DNA from 2 places in the Alcaligenes faecalis genome. Region 2 is predicted to be linked to the other one. Evidence: riboswitches for the same ligand, from Rfam matches in the RefSeq annotation. Region 2 holds a riboswitch; the other holds the start of a gene.
What was found. Region 2 has a riboswitch for glycine ahead of CPY64_RS19185 (D-amino acid dehydrogenase). Riboswitches for the same ligand answer to the same signal wherever they lie in the genome.

Region 1 (8,266 bases), 360 kb from region 2:
ACCTGTCCTGCGAAGAGGGCGATATGAGCTGCCCGGTTCCACCCGCCATGTAATGACATGCCCGACACCAAACACCCATCCACACGCGACTTGAACGACCTTTACTACTTTGTACAGGTCGTGGACCACGGTGGGTTTGCGCCGGCCGGACGGGCCTTGGGCATCCCGAAATCCAAGCTCAGCCGACGCATCACCTTTCTGGAAGAATCCCTGGGTGTGCGTCTGATCCAGCGCTCCAGCCGCCATTTCAGCGTCACGGAAATCGGCCAGATGTACTACCAGCGCTGTGTGGCCATGCTGGTGGAGGCCGACTCGGCCCAGGACATCATCGAGCGCCATCGCAGCGAGCCCCAAGGCTCGGTACGCATCAGTTGCCCCCTGGCTTTGCTGGACTACGGAGTCAATGAATTGCTGGCCCGCTATATGGCGGCGTATCCGCAGGTAAAGCTGGAAGTGGAAAGCACCAACCGCCGCGTGGACGTAATTCGTGAAGGCTTTGATGTGGCCCTGCGCGTCCGCTTCCCGCCTTTGGAAGACAGCGGCCTAGTCATGAAAGTCCTGGGCGAGAGTACACAGTATCTGGTTGCCAGCCCGGCCCTGATCGAACGCATGGGCGGACTGCCCAAGCTGGACCAGCTAGGTAGCTGGCCAGCCTTGAGTGACGAGCATCTGCAACGCAACCCCATCTGGCAGCTGCAAACTGCAGAAAACACACTGATGGAAGTGCCCTATCATCCTCGCCTGGTCTGTGATGACCGTATGACCTTGCTGCAATCAGCCTTGCAGGGAATTGGCGTGGTTCAAATGCCGGCCATGCTGATCGCCCCTTATATGCAGGACGGCAGGCTGGTGGATGTCGCCCCCGGCTGGAATCCCCGCCCCGGCGTGGTGCATGCCGTCTTTCCTTCACGCCGAGGTCTGGTACCTGCGGTACGCGCCCTGCTGGACTTTTTGGGCGAGGAATTCGTCACTATTTTGCACACGCCCCCCTCGTAAATTCCTGCCTTCAATCATCCAAAGCCAGTCCTCGGCAAATCGTTCTAATTATGGAACGCTGATGGCCATATTCTCATCTATTCAAGTCATCGTTGCACTCCTATAGTCTCTTCATCCTAGTATTCATAATGGGGAGTGCATCGACATGAACGCCAAAATGGCCGCGGCGACCGCCGCTATTCTCTGGGGCTTTACCTACATTCTGACCACGACCTGGTTGCCACCGAACCCTTTGTTCCTGGCGGCTGTCCGGGCCTTGGGGGGCGCGGTTGTCCTGCTAGTACTGGTACGCAGCTTGCCACCTCGTGAGTGGTGGGGGCGTCTGGCCGTGCTGGGAACCCTGAACACGGGCCTGTTCTTTGGTCTGTTCTTTATCGCTGCCACTCGCCTGCCCGGTGGCGTGGCTGCCATCTTCCAGGCACTGACACCACTGGCCACCATCTTCATTGCCTGGGGCATTTTGCGTGCTCGCCCGGCCTTGATGCGTATTGGTGCCGTTCTATTGGGCGCCCTGGGCGTGTCGCTGGTGGTCTTGTCCAGCCAGGCCACACTGGATCTGATCGGCATTGCCGCCGCCTTGGGCAGCATGTTGTCCATTGCGACCGGTGGAGTCTTGATGAACAAATGGGGTGCACCACCGATCCCCTTGCTGGGCTTTACCGGCTGGCAGCTTCTGATTGCCGGTGTGGAGTTGACCATCATTGCGCTGCTGACTCAAGACATTCCAAGCCAGCTCATTCCTGTGCATTGGCTGGGTCTGTTCTTGCTGGCAACCGTCCTGACTGCTGGTCCCTTCGCCCTTTGGTTTAGCGCCATCAAGCAGTTGGGTGCTGTTACCGTTGCCCCCTTCATGCTGCTGGTGCCTGTCACCGCCTTTATTCTGGACGCGCTGATCAAGGGCATCTGGCCAACCACGCTGCAACTGGTGGGTGTGGCTCTGGTCATGGGTGGTCTGGTCTTGAGCCAGCAGACCCTGGCCGTCGCACGCTCCACACTGGAAGCGTCGGTGCACAAGCCCTGATCGTCCCCCAAGGAGGAGACATCATGAACCACGTCATACAAGAATTACTACGTTCACGAGTGTATTTTGTGCTGGCTACTCTGCTCCTGACCTACATTTTCTGGTGGAGTGGCGTGAACAAGATTTGGGACTTCAGCGCTGCAAAAAGAGAGATGGCCCACTTCGGGCTGGAGCCCCAGGCTTTGTTTGCAGTGCTGACCATTACGGTTCAACTGCTGGGCAGCTGGCTGATTATCAGCGCCAGTCGTCTGGCCTGGCTCGGAGCACTGATGCTCAGTGTCTTTGCCTTGTCCACTATTCCGCTGGCACATCGGTTTTGGGAGATGCAGGGACTGGAAGCCTTTCTGGAACAAGCCTTGGTGCAAGACCATCTCAGTGTGATCGGCGGGCTGGCCGTGGCAGCAGCCTTGGCTCATGCTTACCGGCAGACACGTCAATAAGCACTGCACCAAGCGCCTTGCTTGAGAAAAAACCGGCAGACACGTCTAGATGTCTGCCGGTTTTTTTACAAGGCCGCTTCAGCTTGATCGGGATCGCGCTGCACGTCAAAACCTGCAGCCCGCCAGGCTTCCAACCCGCCTTCCAAAGGGCGCACCCGGCTATAGCCACTTTGCAGCAAACGCTTGGACACCAGGGCCGCGGACACCTCGTTGGGGCAATCGCAATACACAATAATTTCCCCGTCGGTAATCAAATTCAGCGTAGCCTCACCCAAAGCCAGACTGATCGCCCCAGGAATACGTCCCTGGGCCTGCATAAGGGTCGAACGCACATCCACAATCGTGGGTGGCGTGTCCGAGGACAACATCTGATGCAGCTCCTGCACACTGACACGCTCCATGCACAAGGATTTCATGAAGCGATGTCGCTGCCACCACTTTCTGGCAATGAACACAGCCAAAGCCAGTGCCAGCAAAATTCCGCCCACCACACCCAGGCTGATCAGCACATTCAACAGCTCATCCACCGCCGAGCTGAACAAGGAGCCCAGAAACACGGCAGAGCCGGCCCAGACCGCAGCCCCGATAATGTCGTAAAGCAGGAAGCTTCTTCTTGGCGTACCCACCGTACCGGCCAGCACACTGGCAATCGAGGCAAAGCCCGGTATGAACTTGGCCACCATCAAGGACGGTGCGCCCCAGCGCATATAAATGGATTCGGTCTGACGAATACAGGAATCCGGCGAGAGGGAAATCTTGCACAGCAAGGCCAGCAGCCTGCCGCCATAGCGTCGCCCAGCCAGATACCAGCCGTAGTCCGCAATCATCGCGCCCAGTACGGCAAAACCCAGCAAGCTCCACAAGCTGTAGCCGCCCGACTCATGCAAGGCACCCGTTACCACCAGCACCGGATAGGCAGGAATAGGCGCGCCTGCCTGCTCCACCAGGACATTGAAAAACACGATCAACAGACCGTGTTGCTCGATAAGTTGCAGAATCGATTCGACCATATAAAGACGCACAGAAATTGCCAGACAGCCAGTATTGTAGGCCGATGACAGCCAATTTCTGTTGCAGCCTCACCGTATCCGGGAATAGCTGCCATGCAAAAAACGGGACGTTTTCACAGGCATTGGAAGAAAAAGGCTCAACGTCCTCCCCCACGCCCCTCTATGCCCGAGCACCAGCCACAAAACCCCTCAACAAACAAGAACTATTCTCATTAAAAGCCTACAGGTTAACGCTAGTAGTCATCGCTTTTTAGCTGTCTATACAATAGCGGCGTCAATAACGGTTCAGGTGAGAGTCTTCACTTTGATGAAGCGCCGACGGAGCAACGACCCCGGAATCTCTCAGGCAAAAGAATCCTGAACCTTTGACCATCTGGAGAGAGGCACACCAGTGCCCACCGAAGGGGACCATCGCGAACCGATGGATAAGCTCTCAGGTAAACGGACAGAGGGGGTACAGAGGCCATATGGTCTTTGTTCACCTATTCGTCCGGAGCCTATCTATGAGCAGATAGTCGGGTGCCATTTTCTGGCCGCCTGACACCACAACCCTATTCCCATTTCAATTCGCACACAGGTCTGTTTTGACATTTCATGTCGTCAGAACAAGGAGGACTGCTGTGCGCTCCGTACCCTATTTAGATCGGCATCAAGAAAACCGTCCTTGAGGACGGGTTGTGCCCTTTGTTTTCTCGCAGCACAGTCATAATTACGCATTTGAACGAAAAAAAATTAGGAGAACAGTGTGTCTCAGCAACATTCATCTGGACTGCAGCGCTCGTTGAAAAACCGGCACCTGCAACTGATAGCAATTGGAGGCGCTATCGGTACAGGGCTATTTATGGGATCAGGCCGCACCATTAGCCTGGCCGGACCCTCGGTCTTGTTTACCTACATGATCATCGGGTTCTTTTTATTCTTTGTTATGCGGGCGATGGGAGAACTGCTCCTGCATAACCTGGAATACAAATCTTTTGTGGATTTCTCCGCCGATATTCTCGGGCCCACCATGGGCTACTTTCTGGGCTGGAGTTATTGGTTCTGCTGGGTGGTGATTGGTATTGCAGATATTGTCGCCATTACCGGCTATACCCAATTCTGGTGGCCGGACATTCCGCTCTGGTTACCCGGCCTGGCCTGCATTGCCTTCTTGCTGATCTTTAACCTGCTGTCGGCCAAATTGTTTGGCGAGCTGGAGTTCTGGTTTGCCCTGGTCAAGATCATCGCCATTGTGGCCCTGATTGGTGTGGGTGCTTACCTGCTGTTCACCGGCTTTGTCGGCCCAACCGGCGAAAAAGCCAGCCTGACCCACTTGTGGGATCGCGGTGGCATGTTCCCCAATGGCCTGCATGGTTTCTTTGCCGCCTTCCAGATCGCCATCTTTGCTTTCGTGGGGATTGAGCTGGTGGGTACGGCTTCTGCTGAAACAGCAGACCCAGCCAAGAACCTGCCCAAAGCCATCAACAAGATTCCCGTTCGCGTGATTGTATTTTACGTGCTGGCCCTGACCGCCATCATGACCGTCACCCCCTGGGATATTGTTGCGCCCAACAAGAGCCCGTTTGTGAATATGTTCTTGCTGATTGGCGTGGGTGCCGCTGCAGCCATCATCAACTTTGTGGTGCTGACCTCGGCCCTGTCGTCCGCCAATAGCGGCATGTTCTCGACTGGCCGCATGTTGTACGGTCTGTCCAAGAACAAGCTGGCTCCGGAGGCATTCAGCCAGTTGTCGCGTAACGGCACTCCCCGTAACGGTCTGATCTATTCTTGCGCCCTTTTGCTGTCCAGCCTGTTCCTGCTTTACGCAGAAGGCGACGTAATGCGTGTGTTCACCATTGTGACCACCGTGGCCAGCATCTGCTTTATCTTTGTCTGGGCCGTGATTCTGATCACCTACCTGAAGTACCGTCGCATTCGCCCTGAGGCCCATGCCGCATCGAGCTACAAAATGCCCTTTGCGATTCCCATGTGCTACCTGACCCTGGCGTTCTTTGCCTTTGCGCTGTACTTGTTCAGCCAGGAGGAAGAAACCCTGATCGGTCTGATCGCCACGCCATTCTGGTTCCTGGCCTTGTTCATTTGCCTGCCTTTCTACAAGAAACGCATGAAGCAGGATCTGGCCCTGGGCCTGGCGGCGCAAAGCGTACGCTAAGTTGTGATGGACACAACACGGTTCTACCAAGAACCGTGTTGCCGCAGTCGGGTCTGGCCTCGTTCTACAAAACCTGGCTGGCACACACTGGCAACACTCCAACTCGCTGTCCTTGGGCAGTAGAACTGGAACGAGGCTGGAGCCCGACTGCAAAAAGCCACCCAAGCGGGTGGCTTTTTAATGCAGATTGCATAAGGGGGATTCAAGTATATTCAGCTTCGTTCACAGCCCTGATCCCCAACTGGCTTAGAACTGGTAACGCATATTCACCGTGAAGTTTCTTGGCGGCCCCCAGGAATACTGAATACGCCCAAAGTCCCGCAAGCCGGACATGTATTTCTTGTCAAACACATTATTCACATTCGCCCCCAGACTCAGGTGCTTGTTGACCTGATAGCGGGCCATCATGTCGAACACCCAGTAAGAAGGCTGATCCATCAAACGGGCCGAAGCCTTACTTTGCCAGCGTGCAGCCACACCGACAGACAGACCCGGCAAGTTTTCTCGGAAGCGATAGCTGCTGGCCAGTTTGAACTGATGCTTGGGCACAATATCCGTAGCCTGCAAGCTGCTGCTGTTCTGTACATAGCTGCCCTGCAACTGCCAGCCCGGAGCCACTTCACCCGACAGCTCCAGCTCGTAACCCCGGCGTGTGGCGCCATTGACTGCACGGTAAATCGTTTCCCCGGTGGGACGCACTTCGCCGGTGGACTCTGCCGTGTTGTCCGTCTTCATCCAGAAGCGGGCCACGCTGGCATTCAAGGCACCATCAAAGAACTCGCCCTTGGCACCCAGCTCGTAGGTCAAACCACGTTCCGGGTCCAGCGTATTGCCATCAATATCCTTGGCGCTTTGTGCCTTGAATATGCTGGCGTAACTACCGTAAACAGAAATCTGCTCAGTCAGATCCACAACCAGACCCGCATACGGTGTCAACACGCCGTGCTGCTTGAAATCGTTATTGCTGTAGGAGTACGGGGTTTCATCAAACTGCTTGAAGTCGGTATATCGAACACCACCAATCAACTTCACCGGGTCTGCCAGGCTGAACAAACCCGCCGCATACAGCGAATTGCGTTGCGAGCTGAAGTAACTGTGATTATCAATCGGCATGGTGGTGAAATCCGGCATTGGCAACACACCGCCACCGCCGTTGTAGTCCAGGCCTACGTTGGTAAAACGGTCACCACCGGCATAGGACTCGGTGGTCGTCCGGTAGGTATCGGCCCCAAAACGCAGCTCGTGCTGACGCCCGAACAGATTAAATGGCCCTTGCACTTCCAAAGCCAGATTACGGTTGCGGGTTTCATAATCACGATCCCAGGTCATGTCCACTACAGCAGGAACCCCGGTAAACCAGATCCCCGATTGACCGCCCGGATTCACCGTCTTGTCCAGGCTGCCTTTCAGAGTGGCCGACCAATCGTTCTCGAAGCGATGAGTCAAATCCAGAAACAGCGTATTGGTCTTTTGCTCGTAACCGGACCAGGGCGCCGCGACATTGAAACCCCGAGGCTTCAGACCCAAAAACTGCCCATCAGCGGCATAAGCCTGAATCATGGCCGTGCCCGCAGTTCCATCCTGTGTACGGTTCTTGTGGGTAAAACTGACCGTCAACAAGGTGCGATCGGTCAGGTCCGCTTCCACAATCCCATAAAAGGTCTTGCTGCTATTTTTCACATAATCCTGAAAGCTCTTGCCATCCGCCGCAGCGGCTACCAGACGCCCACGCACCGAACCACTTTTGTTCAAGGGCGAGCTGATGTCAGCATCCACCCGATAGTTATCCCAACTGCCGGCGGCTGCACCAACACTGGCCTGAAACTGATCCGTGGGACGCTTACGTATCATGTTCACTGTGCCCCCGTAAGCACCATCTCCAGTCATCAAACCGGACGAACCTTTCAGGACCTCGATACGATCAATCTCGGCCATATCGTCCATGGAGTACTGGGTCTGCGTATTGATCAGCCAGCCACTGGCCTTCTGACGCATCCCGTCGGTCTGCATATTCACAGCCGAACCCCGAATCGCGAAGTTGAAAGCATCGCCCTGCTGGTCTACCGACACACCGGGAGTTTGCTCCAGCACATCAGACAATTTGTACAAGTTGAAGTCATCCAGACGCTCGCGCGTCATGACAGTGATGGACTGCGGCGTCTCGCGCAACGACAAATCAAAACCCGTCGCCGTGCGACTAGGCCCGGCCGCCGTATAAGAACCCGAGCCTTCCGTGACAGGACTGGCAGCGCGCACCTTGATGGCTGCCAGCTCCTCCACATCCACCTTCTTGCGCAGATGGATCGTGTTGCCAGTGCGGGTGTAAGCAATACCCGTGCCCTGCAGCAACTTGTCCAAAGCCGCTTCCGGCGCCATGCGACCAGACACGGACTGAGCCTTGATACCGCGCACCAGGTCGGAGGTGTAAATAAACTGGAAAGAGGTTTGCTGGCCTAATTGCAGCAAGGCATCACCCAAGGACGAGGACGGAATGGAGACCGTCACATCCGCTTGCTGGGCAAAGGAAACAGCGGGGACAAGCGTAGCCGATAAAGCCAGGGCAAGCGCCAATTTCAAGGCAGGCGCAGCCAAAGGGAAACGAACCGCACGCCCAGCCGGGGCGCACAAACGAGAGGAACGGAGAGTC
Region 2 (8,266 bases):
CGCTACGAAACCGTGGTTCTGGATCAGGCCAGCCGGGCGTTTCGCCACAATGAGGACGTGCGCTTATATGAAACCTTGTCCGAGCTGCGAGACGCACAGGATGAGGCCGATCCGGATCTGTGGGCCCAGCGCTTTGCAGCCGTCCAGGCCATTGAGACCGACAGCGACTGGCTTCAACGACGCAAGGCGAAAACCCTGTTTCAGCTAGGTCAACAAGCCGAACGTCAACATTGGTGGACCTTGGCCGAACAAGCGTATTTGCACACAAGCTGGCCGGGAGCCCGTTACCGCCAATTGCGGGTACTGGAGCGTCAGGAGAATCATCAAGGCGCCTGGCCCTTGTTTTGTCAGGCCTGGAACCAGCCTGAAAATGAAAGCGAAACCCAGAAGTTGCTGCGTATGTTGCCTCGCATGCGTCGCAAACTGGCGGTAGAAGCTCCGCCCAGCTCGCCGTCCAATAAACCGGCAAGCCGCACGCAACGTAGTGATCTGGTTCTGTTTGATGATGGAAATCGGGTCGAGTCGCAGGTATTGGCCCATTGGGACAGTCCTTTGGCTCCGGTGTTTTACGTAGAGAACGCCTTGTTCCCGGCCTTATTGGGTTTGTTGAGCTGGGATGCCATTTTTGCTCCCTTGCCCGGCGCGTTTTTCCATCCTTATCAAGCCTGTCCGGCCGATTGGGGGAATCCGGATTTTGTGTCGCGCAGGCAGAACTTGTTTGATCAGTCTTTAAGTGTGCTGGACGGCGCAGACTATAAAACCGTGATCTGGCAACGCTGGCAGGAAAAGCGCGGCATACAGTGCCCCTTGCTGATCTGGCCCGCCTTGGATGAATCCTTGATCGAGCAGGCCTTGCATTGCATTCCCGCCCAGCATTTACAGCTGGTGTTCAAGCGCATCTTGCAGGATTGGCGGGACAACCGTTCCGGCTTGCCGGATTTGGTGCGCTTCATGCCTGCCCAGCAAGGCTATGAATTGATTGAAGTAAAAGGCCCCGGAGACCGCTTGCAGGACAATCAGCGACGTTGGTTAAGTTATTTCGAGCAGCACGCCATCCCTGCGCGTGTCTGTTATGTGACACGGCCTGAATCCACATGAAAGCCTGGACGGTCGGCGTACGAGCCTTATGTGAATTTACCGCCCGTAGCGGGGATCTGGACCTGCGTTTTACACCTGCGGCCACGGCGCAAGAAGGTATGCTGGGCCACCAGCAGTTAAAGCTGCGTCGCCCCGAGCATTATGAAGCCGAAGTGCCGCTGTCATATGAGATGGAAGGGCTCTTGGTGCGTGGGCGAGCCGATGGGTTTGATCCTGTCAGCAATTGTCTGGAAGAGCTGAAAACCTATCGGGGTGCTTTTGATGCCATCCCCGAGCACCATAGACGCCTGCATCAGGCGCAAGCCAAGGTCTACGCTGCCATGTTGTGCCAGGAACGCGATTTGCCGGGGATGACAGTCAGCGTGGTGTATTACCACGTGGACAAGCACAAAGAGACCAGCATCTCCGAGTATCTGGAGCGCACGGATCTGTGGGCTTTTTTTGAGCAGCAATGCCGCGCTTATGTCGCGTGGGGGCGGCAGGAGCAAAAGCACAGGCTTGCACGCGATCAGGCTTGTACAGCCCTGCAGTTTCCCTATGAGCAGTTTCGTGCGGGTCAGCGGCAACTGGCTGTAGCTGCGTTCCGGGCTCAGCGCGATGCACAGTGCCTGTTAGCGCAAGCCTCCACGGGTATTGGCAAAACTTTGGCAGTCATATTTCCCGGCCTGAAAGCCATGCCGGAGGCGGGACTGGACAAGCTGTTTTATCTGACGGCTAAAAACTCGGGTCGGCAAATGGCGCTGGACGCCTTGCAGCGCTTAAGCCCGGACGGTGAGGGCGCGTGGCGGGTGCTGGAAATGGTGGCTCGCGACAAGCAGTGTCCCAATCCGGATAAAGCCTGTCATGGCCAATCCTGTCCCCTGGCCGAAGGATTTTACGATCGCCTTCCTGCTGCTCGTCAGCAAGCTCTGGAACAACCCATGTTGACTAGCCAGCGCTTGCAGCAAGTGGCCAGTGAACACCAGGTCTGTCCCTATTACTTGAGCCAGGAAATGCTGCGCTGGGCGGACGCCATTGTGGGCGACTACAACTATTTTTTCGACACGCATGCGGTGCTGTATAGCCAGACTCTGGTCCAGCAATGGCGCAGCGCTGTTCTGGTGGACGAAGCACACAACTTGGTAGAACGCGCCCGCTCCATGTATTCCGCGTCTTTCTCGCAAGTGCAGCTACGTATGGCGCGTAAAGCCGCGCCTTCGGCCTTGAAGCGTCATTTCGCTCCCTTGACTCGCTTGATGGAGGACTTGATACCCGAGGAAGGCGGCGACCAATGGGGACTGGAAAAAATCCCGGAGGATTTGCTGGAGCAGTGCGAATATCTGGCTGCCCGTTTAGGGGCCTATGTGGCTGAGAACCCCATGCCACAAGACAGCCCCTTGCTGCAGTTTTATTTCGAGTTGCTGTACTTTGTGGACCTGGCCGGACAGTTCGGCTCGCATTCCTTGTTTGATATTTTGGCGCAGCGCGATGGTGTACTCCTGAACCTGCGCAATATCGTGCCTGCTCCATTTCTGGCCGAACGCTATGGCGATGCGCACGGTGTGGTGCTGTTCTCCGGCACCATGAACCCATCACAGTTTTATCGTGATGTCTTGGGTTTGCCGCCAAGCACGGCTGAGTTGAACGTGGCATCCCCTTATCGGGCCGAGCAGCTACGGGTACGCCAGTATGCTGGCCTGTCCACGCGCTATGCTGACCGGGCCCAGAGCCTGAGCGGGGTCTGCGACATTGTCGGGCAGGCCTATCAAGAGCAGCCGGGCAACTATCTCTTGTTCTTGAGCAGCTTTGATTATCTGGAGCAGGTCAGCCAGGCCTTGCAGGAGCGCTGGCCGGATATGCCGCTTTGGCATCAGCAACCGGGCATGAGCGATCTGCAAAGAACGCAGTTTCTGGACCGCTTTACGCTGGACGGGAGGGGAGTGGGTTTGGCAGTGCTGGGAGGGGCGTTTTCAGAAGGGGTAGATTTACCCGGTAAACGCTTGATCGGTGCTTTTATTGCCACCTTGGGTTTGCCGCAATTCAATCCGGCCAATGAGTCGGTGCGGCAAGTCATGGCCCGGCTCTTTGGGGAGCGGCGGGCCTATGACTATACCTATCTGTATCCCGGACTACGCAAGATTACACAGGCCGCGGGTCGTGTGATTCGCGATGAACTGGATCAAGGCTTTGTGTATCTGCTGGACGAGCGCTATGGGCAGCGGCGGGTGCAGCAGCTGCTGCCGGACTGGTGGCAAATTGAGCAGGTGCGGACTGACGCTCGTTCTGGGCAATCACTTCGGTAATGATTTGTGCGGTGGCGGCTGACAGCGTCCAGCCCAGGTGACCGTGGCCGGTGTTGTAGTAGACGCCCGGGCGGCTGCCTGCTTTTACGCGCGGCATCATGTCCGGCATCATGGGACGCAAACCTGCCCACGGTACAACACGGTCGGTCGCCGCATCGTGGAAGTTGCGACGGGTCCAGTTGGTCAGCGGAGCAATACGGTCGGCGCGAATGTCCTTGTTGGCGCCGTTGTATTCCGCCGTACCGGCCACACGCAGGCGATCTTTGCCCAGGCGGCTGGTCACAATCTTGGCTTCTTCGTCCAGCAAGCTGACCCAAGGGGCTGCATGTTGGGCTTCGGGCGTATCCAGGTACACCGAGATCGAATAGCCTTTGACGGGGTAGATATTGATGTAGTCACCCAGCATATGGGCCAGATGACGGCTGCCTACGCCGGCGCACACCACCAAAGAATCGACAGACAGCGTATGGGTGTGGGCTTCAGCGCCTTCACCGGTACGCAGCTGGATACGATGTGGTGGGCCGCAATCAATACCCAGAACTTCTGTATCTTGCAGGAACTTCACGCCGCGCTTGGCGCAAGCATTGGCCAGGCCGCGAGTGTATTTGTGAATATCGCCCGTGGCATCCGAAGGCGTAAAGAAACCGCCGTAGTAAGTGCCTTGCAAGGCAGGTTCGATCTGGTGGATTTCTTCGTTGGTAACGGTACGGCGCTCCAGACCGCCTTTTTGCAACAGCTGGCTGACTTTCTTGCCAGATTCAAAGCCGCCGGGGGTGTGGTAAATGTGCAGAATGCCGCGCTGTTCCAGGTCGAAATCAATGTTTTCGTCCTTGGCCCATTGGTACAGATTCTCGCGGGCGGTAATGGCCAGCTTGACGGTGTCCACGGTGTTGCGCTCGTAACCGGAAATCGCGCCTACAAACTGCGCCATCCAGCTGTATTTGTGCCAGCTTGGCTTGGGGTTGAACAGCAGTGGGGCGTCTTTGCGCATCATCCATTTCAAACCCTTGAGAATGGTGCTGCGGCTGTTCCAGACTTCGGCATTGCACGCGGACAACTGCCCGCCGTTGGCGAAGGAGGTTTCCATCGCGGGGTAGCGCAGGCGGTCGATAACGGTAACTTGATAGCCTTTCAGGCTGAGGGCGTAGGCGGTGGTGATTCCGGAAATACCGGCGCCAATGACGGCAATATGCGACATAACAGGCTCCTGACAGGTGAATTACCACCGAGTAGTGGCAATACCCCATCTGTCCTGTGACCTGAGAGTTTATCCAACCGATGTATCAGGCTGGGCTCCTTCGGTGGGCGTCATGCGCCGCTCTCCAGAGTGTCGGGCTGGTACGATCCTTTTGCCTGAGAGATTCCGGGGTGGTTGCTCCGTCGGCGCCTGACTGAACAGGTCTCTTTCATACCGCCTGTAGTGACGCGACTACAGTAGCTGTGCTTACAAAAGTTTGCAATCAGGGTAAACCGGGAGCTGCATGCAGCGCTTGGAGGGTTTCCATGGATAGATGCGATTGTTGGCTAAGCCCGGGAAGTTGTTGAGTCTGCCGGTCCTTGATGCCGAGTTATTACTTACTGTTCGCCTAATTTGGGTCCGATATTTCGTTGAGTCCAGAGCGGGGCTTGTTTCTTTATGGACTTAGTCCAAGCGGTAATGCGCACCCAGACTGTGTGGCCGATCCAAGGCTGCCTGGGTCAGCAGCCAGGCAGTGTCCAGTTGCAGGCTGAGGGTTCGTTGGTCGAGGCTGGGGGGGAGAAGGCTCATTTGCCTGCGCCAATGGTCCAGGGTGTGCAAGGCTTGGATCAGTCCTTGGTGATTGCGTAGCAAGCCGACATGCTCTTGCATTAAGTTGCGTAAGGAGGTGAGGGAGGGGGGATTGTTGGTGGAGGGGCTGTGGTTACTACTGCTGCCGTTGCCATAGCTATTGCTTTCGCCATGGTGGCAACCTTTGTTGTTGGTGGTGGTTATGTTTTCCACTGCATTGGCTGCCGCCGCAGTCATAAGGGAAGGTCTTGGACTTGGCTTCGAGCTCGAATTAGAGTTCAAACCCAAACCCCAATTGGGGACGACACTAGCCTGTGAACTGGAACTGGAACTGGAACTGGAGTTTGGTTTTGAGTTTGTGTATGAACATGAGCTTGAAATCGAACTTGTATTTGCAACATCTGTCTCAGGGACCAAAGCTGAACGCTGGGTCCTCTTGCTTCTAGCAATCGCCTCGGCAGCTGCCCGCCCCATGACGACGCACTCCAGCAAGGAGTTGCTGGCCAAGCGATTCGCTCCATGCAAACCTGTGCAGGCTACTTCACCCACGGCGTACAAACCAGCTACCGTTGTACGGCCTGACAAGTCTGTTTCAATCCCTCCACAGCTGTAGTGCGCGGCAGGCGCTACCGGCACCCAATCCTTACGTAAATCCAGCCCCCGCCGCAAACCTTCTTCCAACGCTTTCGGGAAATGCTGCTGCAAAGTGTCCGCACCAAGATGGCGCACATCAAGCCAGACATGGTTGCTACCCTCATGCCGCATCTGCGCTGCGATAGCACGCGACACAATATCGCGTGGAGCTAGCTCCCCTCTGGCGTCGTAGTCCGGCATGAAGCGGCGGCCTTGCTTGTCCAATAAATGACCACCCTCACCACGCAAGGCTTCAGTCAGCAGAAAGGTCGGACCCTCTGCATGCAGGCAGGTCGGATGAAACTGCACAAACTCCAGATCGCGTATCGCCGCACCTGCACGCCAGGCCAAGGCAATCCCTTCTCCCAAAGCGCTGCCGGGATTGGTGCTGTGTGCATATAGACTGCCCAGTCCACCTGTTGCCAACACGACATGGTCCGCCAAAATAGTCTCGTAGCGACGAGTGTGCTTGTCGTAGATATCCACGCCAGCCACCGTGCCTTGTTCGTTACGGCGTAAAGCCAATGCTAGGCAATCTGTCCGCTGCTGAATATGAGAGGCTTGAGCCAATTGGGGAACCAGTGCCTGCATGATGGCGGAGCCGCTTGCGTCAGCCGCGTGCACGATGCGTCGCTGGCTATGCCCACCCTCGCGGGTCAGATGCAATTGGCCATCTTCGGTTCTGTCCAGAGGCACCTGCCTTTCCAGTAGCCAGTGCACCGCATCTGGAGCGGCTTGCACAATCCCACGTACCGCGTTCTTATCCGAGTGCCGAGCACCGGCTTCCAGCGTGTCTTCAATGTGTTGTTCCAGGCTGTCCTGGGCACTGAGAACGGCGGCCAGACCGCCCAAGGCCATAGGGCTGGCCCCGCAAGGAACGGGGGCGCTACTCAGCAGGGTCACGTTCATCGAGGAAGGCAAGGACAGGGCCAGACTGGTGCCAGCCAACCCCACACCGATGATTAACACATCCGTCTGTGTTGAGCCTGATTGCATCAAGCGGCTCCTACATGTTGGAACTGCTGACTGTGCTCGGCCAGGTCTGCACTCACGCGCAGATTGTTTTGTTGTGCAGCGGCAAAATCCATCATGCGTTGCAAGGAGCGTCGTGCGCCTTCACGCAGCTCTGCGGCCACTTGAATACCAGGGCCTGGCTGACTCAAGCGTTGATGCAGGGCTTCCAGACTGTTCAAGGCCATCCAGGGGCAGTAGGCGCAGCTTTTGCAGGTGGCGCTCTCGCCTGCCGTGGGTGCCGCCAGAAAGGTCTTCCCCGGAGCCTGCTGGCGCATGGCGTGCAAAATCCCTTGATCAGTGGCGACGATAAAGGTGCTGGCAGGATGATTGACGGCAGCGCGCAGCAACTGAGTTGTCGAGCCAACCACATCGGCCAGCGCAACCACTGAAGCGGGTGACTCGGGATGCACCAGAACCTGGGCATCGGGGTGCTCGCTCATCAAGGCTTTTAAACCACCGGCCTTGAACTCGTCATGGACTAGACAGGAACCTTGCCAAAGCAGCATGTCTGCGCCGGTTTGCTTCTGAATATAGGAGCCCAAGTGACGATCCGGTGCCCATAGAATCTTTTTCCCTTGTGTGTGTAAATGCCGCACGATGTCCAGGGCGATGGAGGACGTCACAACCCAATCGGCCTGTGCCTTGACGGCTGCGCTGGTATTGGCATACACCACCACTTCCCGGTCCGGATGCGCAGCACAGAATTGCTTGAAATCCTCGGGGGCGCATCCCAGATCCAGAGAGCACGTTGCCTCGTCATGCACAGCCAGTACACGTTTTTCTGGACTTAGGATTTTGGCGGATTCAGCCATAAAACCCACGCCGGCTACCAGCACCGTGCTGGCCTCATGCTCTTGTCCAAAACGCGCCATCTCCAACGAGTCACCCACGCAGCCGCCGGTTTCCAAGGCCAGATCCTGAATATCGGGATCTGTGTAGTAGTGAGCGACTAGTACGGCGTCTTGCTCCTTCAATTGTTTGGCCAAAGCTTGTTTCAACGTGGCCTTATCGCTTTGCAGGTTGAATTTGGAAGGGACTTCATGCCAGGTAATCTGACGGCTCAAAGCGTCCTTGGCGTCGGGCTGGCAGACATCAACGGGGAAATGCCGAATCATGGTCGTCCTTGATGCTCACTTTGAGCATAAATGGATTAAAAAAATGGGAAATATGACTTTTTGAGCGAAAAGAAGAGTGTCTCTATTGTTATGCTTTTTTTGAGCATAAATAAAAAATCGGTGTTCTGCAAGCACAAGAACAGGATAGGGGAAGAAAAAAGAGGGGTGCCCCGCTTTGGACACTTGGGCTCAAAGCGGGGTGGAAACCCTTTAAGGCGCGGGGTTCGGGGTGTGGTGATGAATAGCGTTGATCTTGGCGATCAGCTCATCACTTAACTGAACATCTACACTGGCGATGTTCTCGCGCAGTTGCTCCAGCGTGGTTGCACCGATCAGATTGCTGCTGGTAAAGGCTT

Region 1: it holds a riboswitch for glycine, as region 2 does, so the genes downstream of both, CPY64_RS05325 (amino acid permease) here and CPY64_RS19185 (D-amino acid dehydrogenase) in region 2, are expected to answer to the same signal.

What each region holds. Positions count from the first base shown of each region.
Region 1 covers NZ_CP023667.1:1,157,099-1,165,364, reverse strand. The annotation lists gene CPY64_RS05350 (lysozyme inhibitor LprI family protein) at 1-53, shown strand, start outside; gene CPY64_RS05345 (LysR substrate-binding domain-containing protein) at 58-996, shown strand; gene CPY64_RS05340 (DMT family transporter) at 1,142-2,017, shown strand; gene CPY64_RS05335 (DoxX family protein) at 2,041-2,457, shown strand; gene CPY64_RS05330 (rhodanese-like domain-containing protein) at 2,523-3,467, opposite strand; glycine riboswitch at 3,746-3,835, shown strand; gene CPY64_RS05325 (amino acid permease) at 4,213-5,619, shown strand; gene CPY64_RS05320 (TonB-dependent siderophore receptor) at 5,866-8,266, opposite strand, start outside.
Region 2 covers NZ_CP023667.1:1,520,441-1,528,706, forward strand. The annotation lists gene CPY64_RS06980 (VRR-NUC domain-containing protein) at 1-1,098, shown strand, start outside; partial or broken gene CPY64_RS19180 (ATP-dependent DNA helicase) at 1,896-3,272, shown strand; gene CPY64_RS19185 (D-amino acid dehydrogenase) at 3,217-4,578, opposite strand; glycine riboswitch at 4,627-4,707, opposite strand; glycine riboswitch at 4,712-4,799, opposite strand; gene nadB (L-aspartate oxidase) at 5,023-6,777, opposite strand; gene nadA (quinolinate synthase NadA) at 6,777-7,910, opposite strand; gene CPY64_RS07005 (NADP(H)-dependent aldo-keto reductase) at 8,121-8,266, opposite strand, start outside.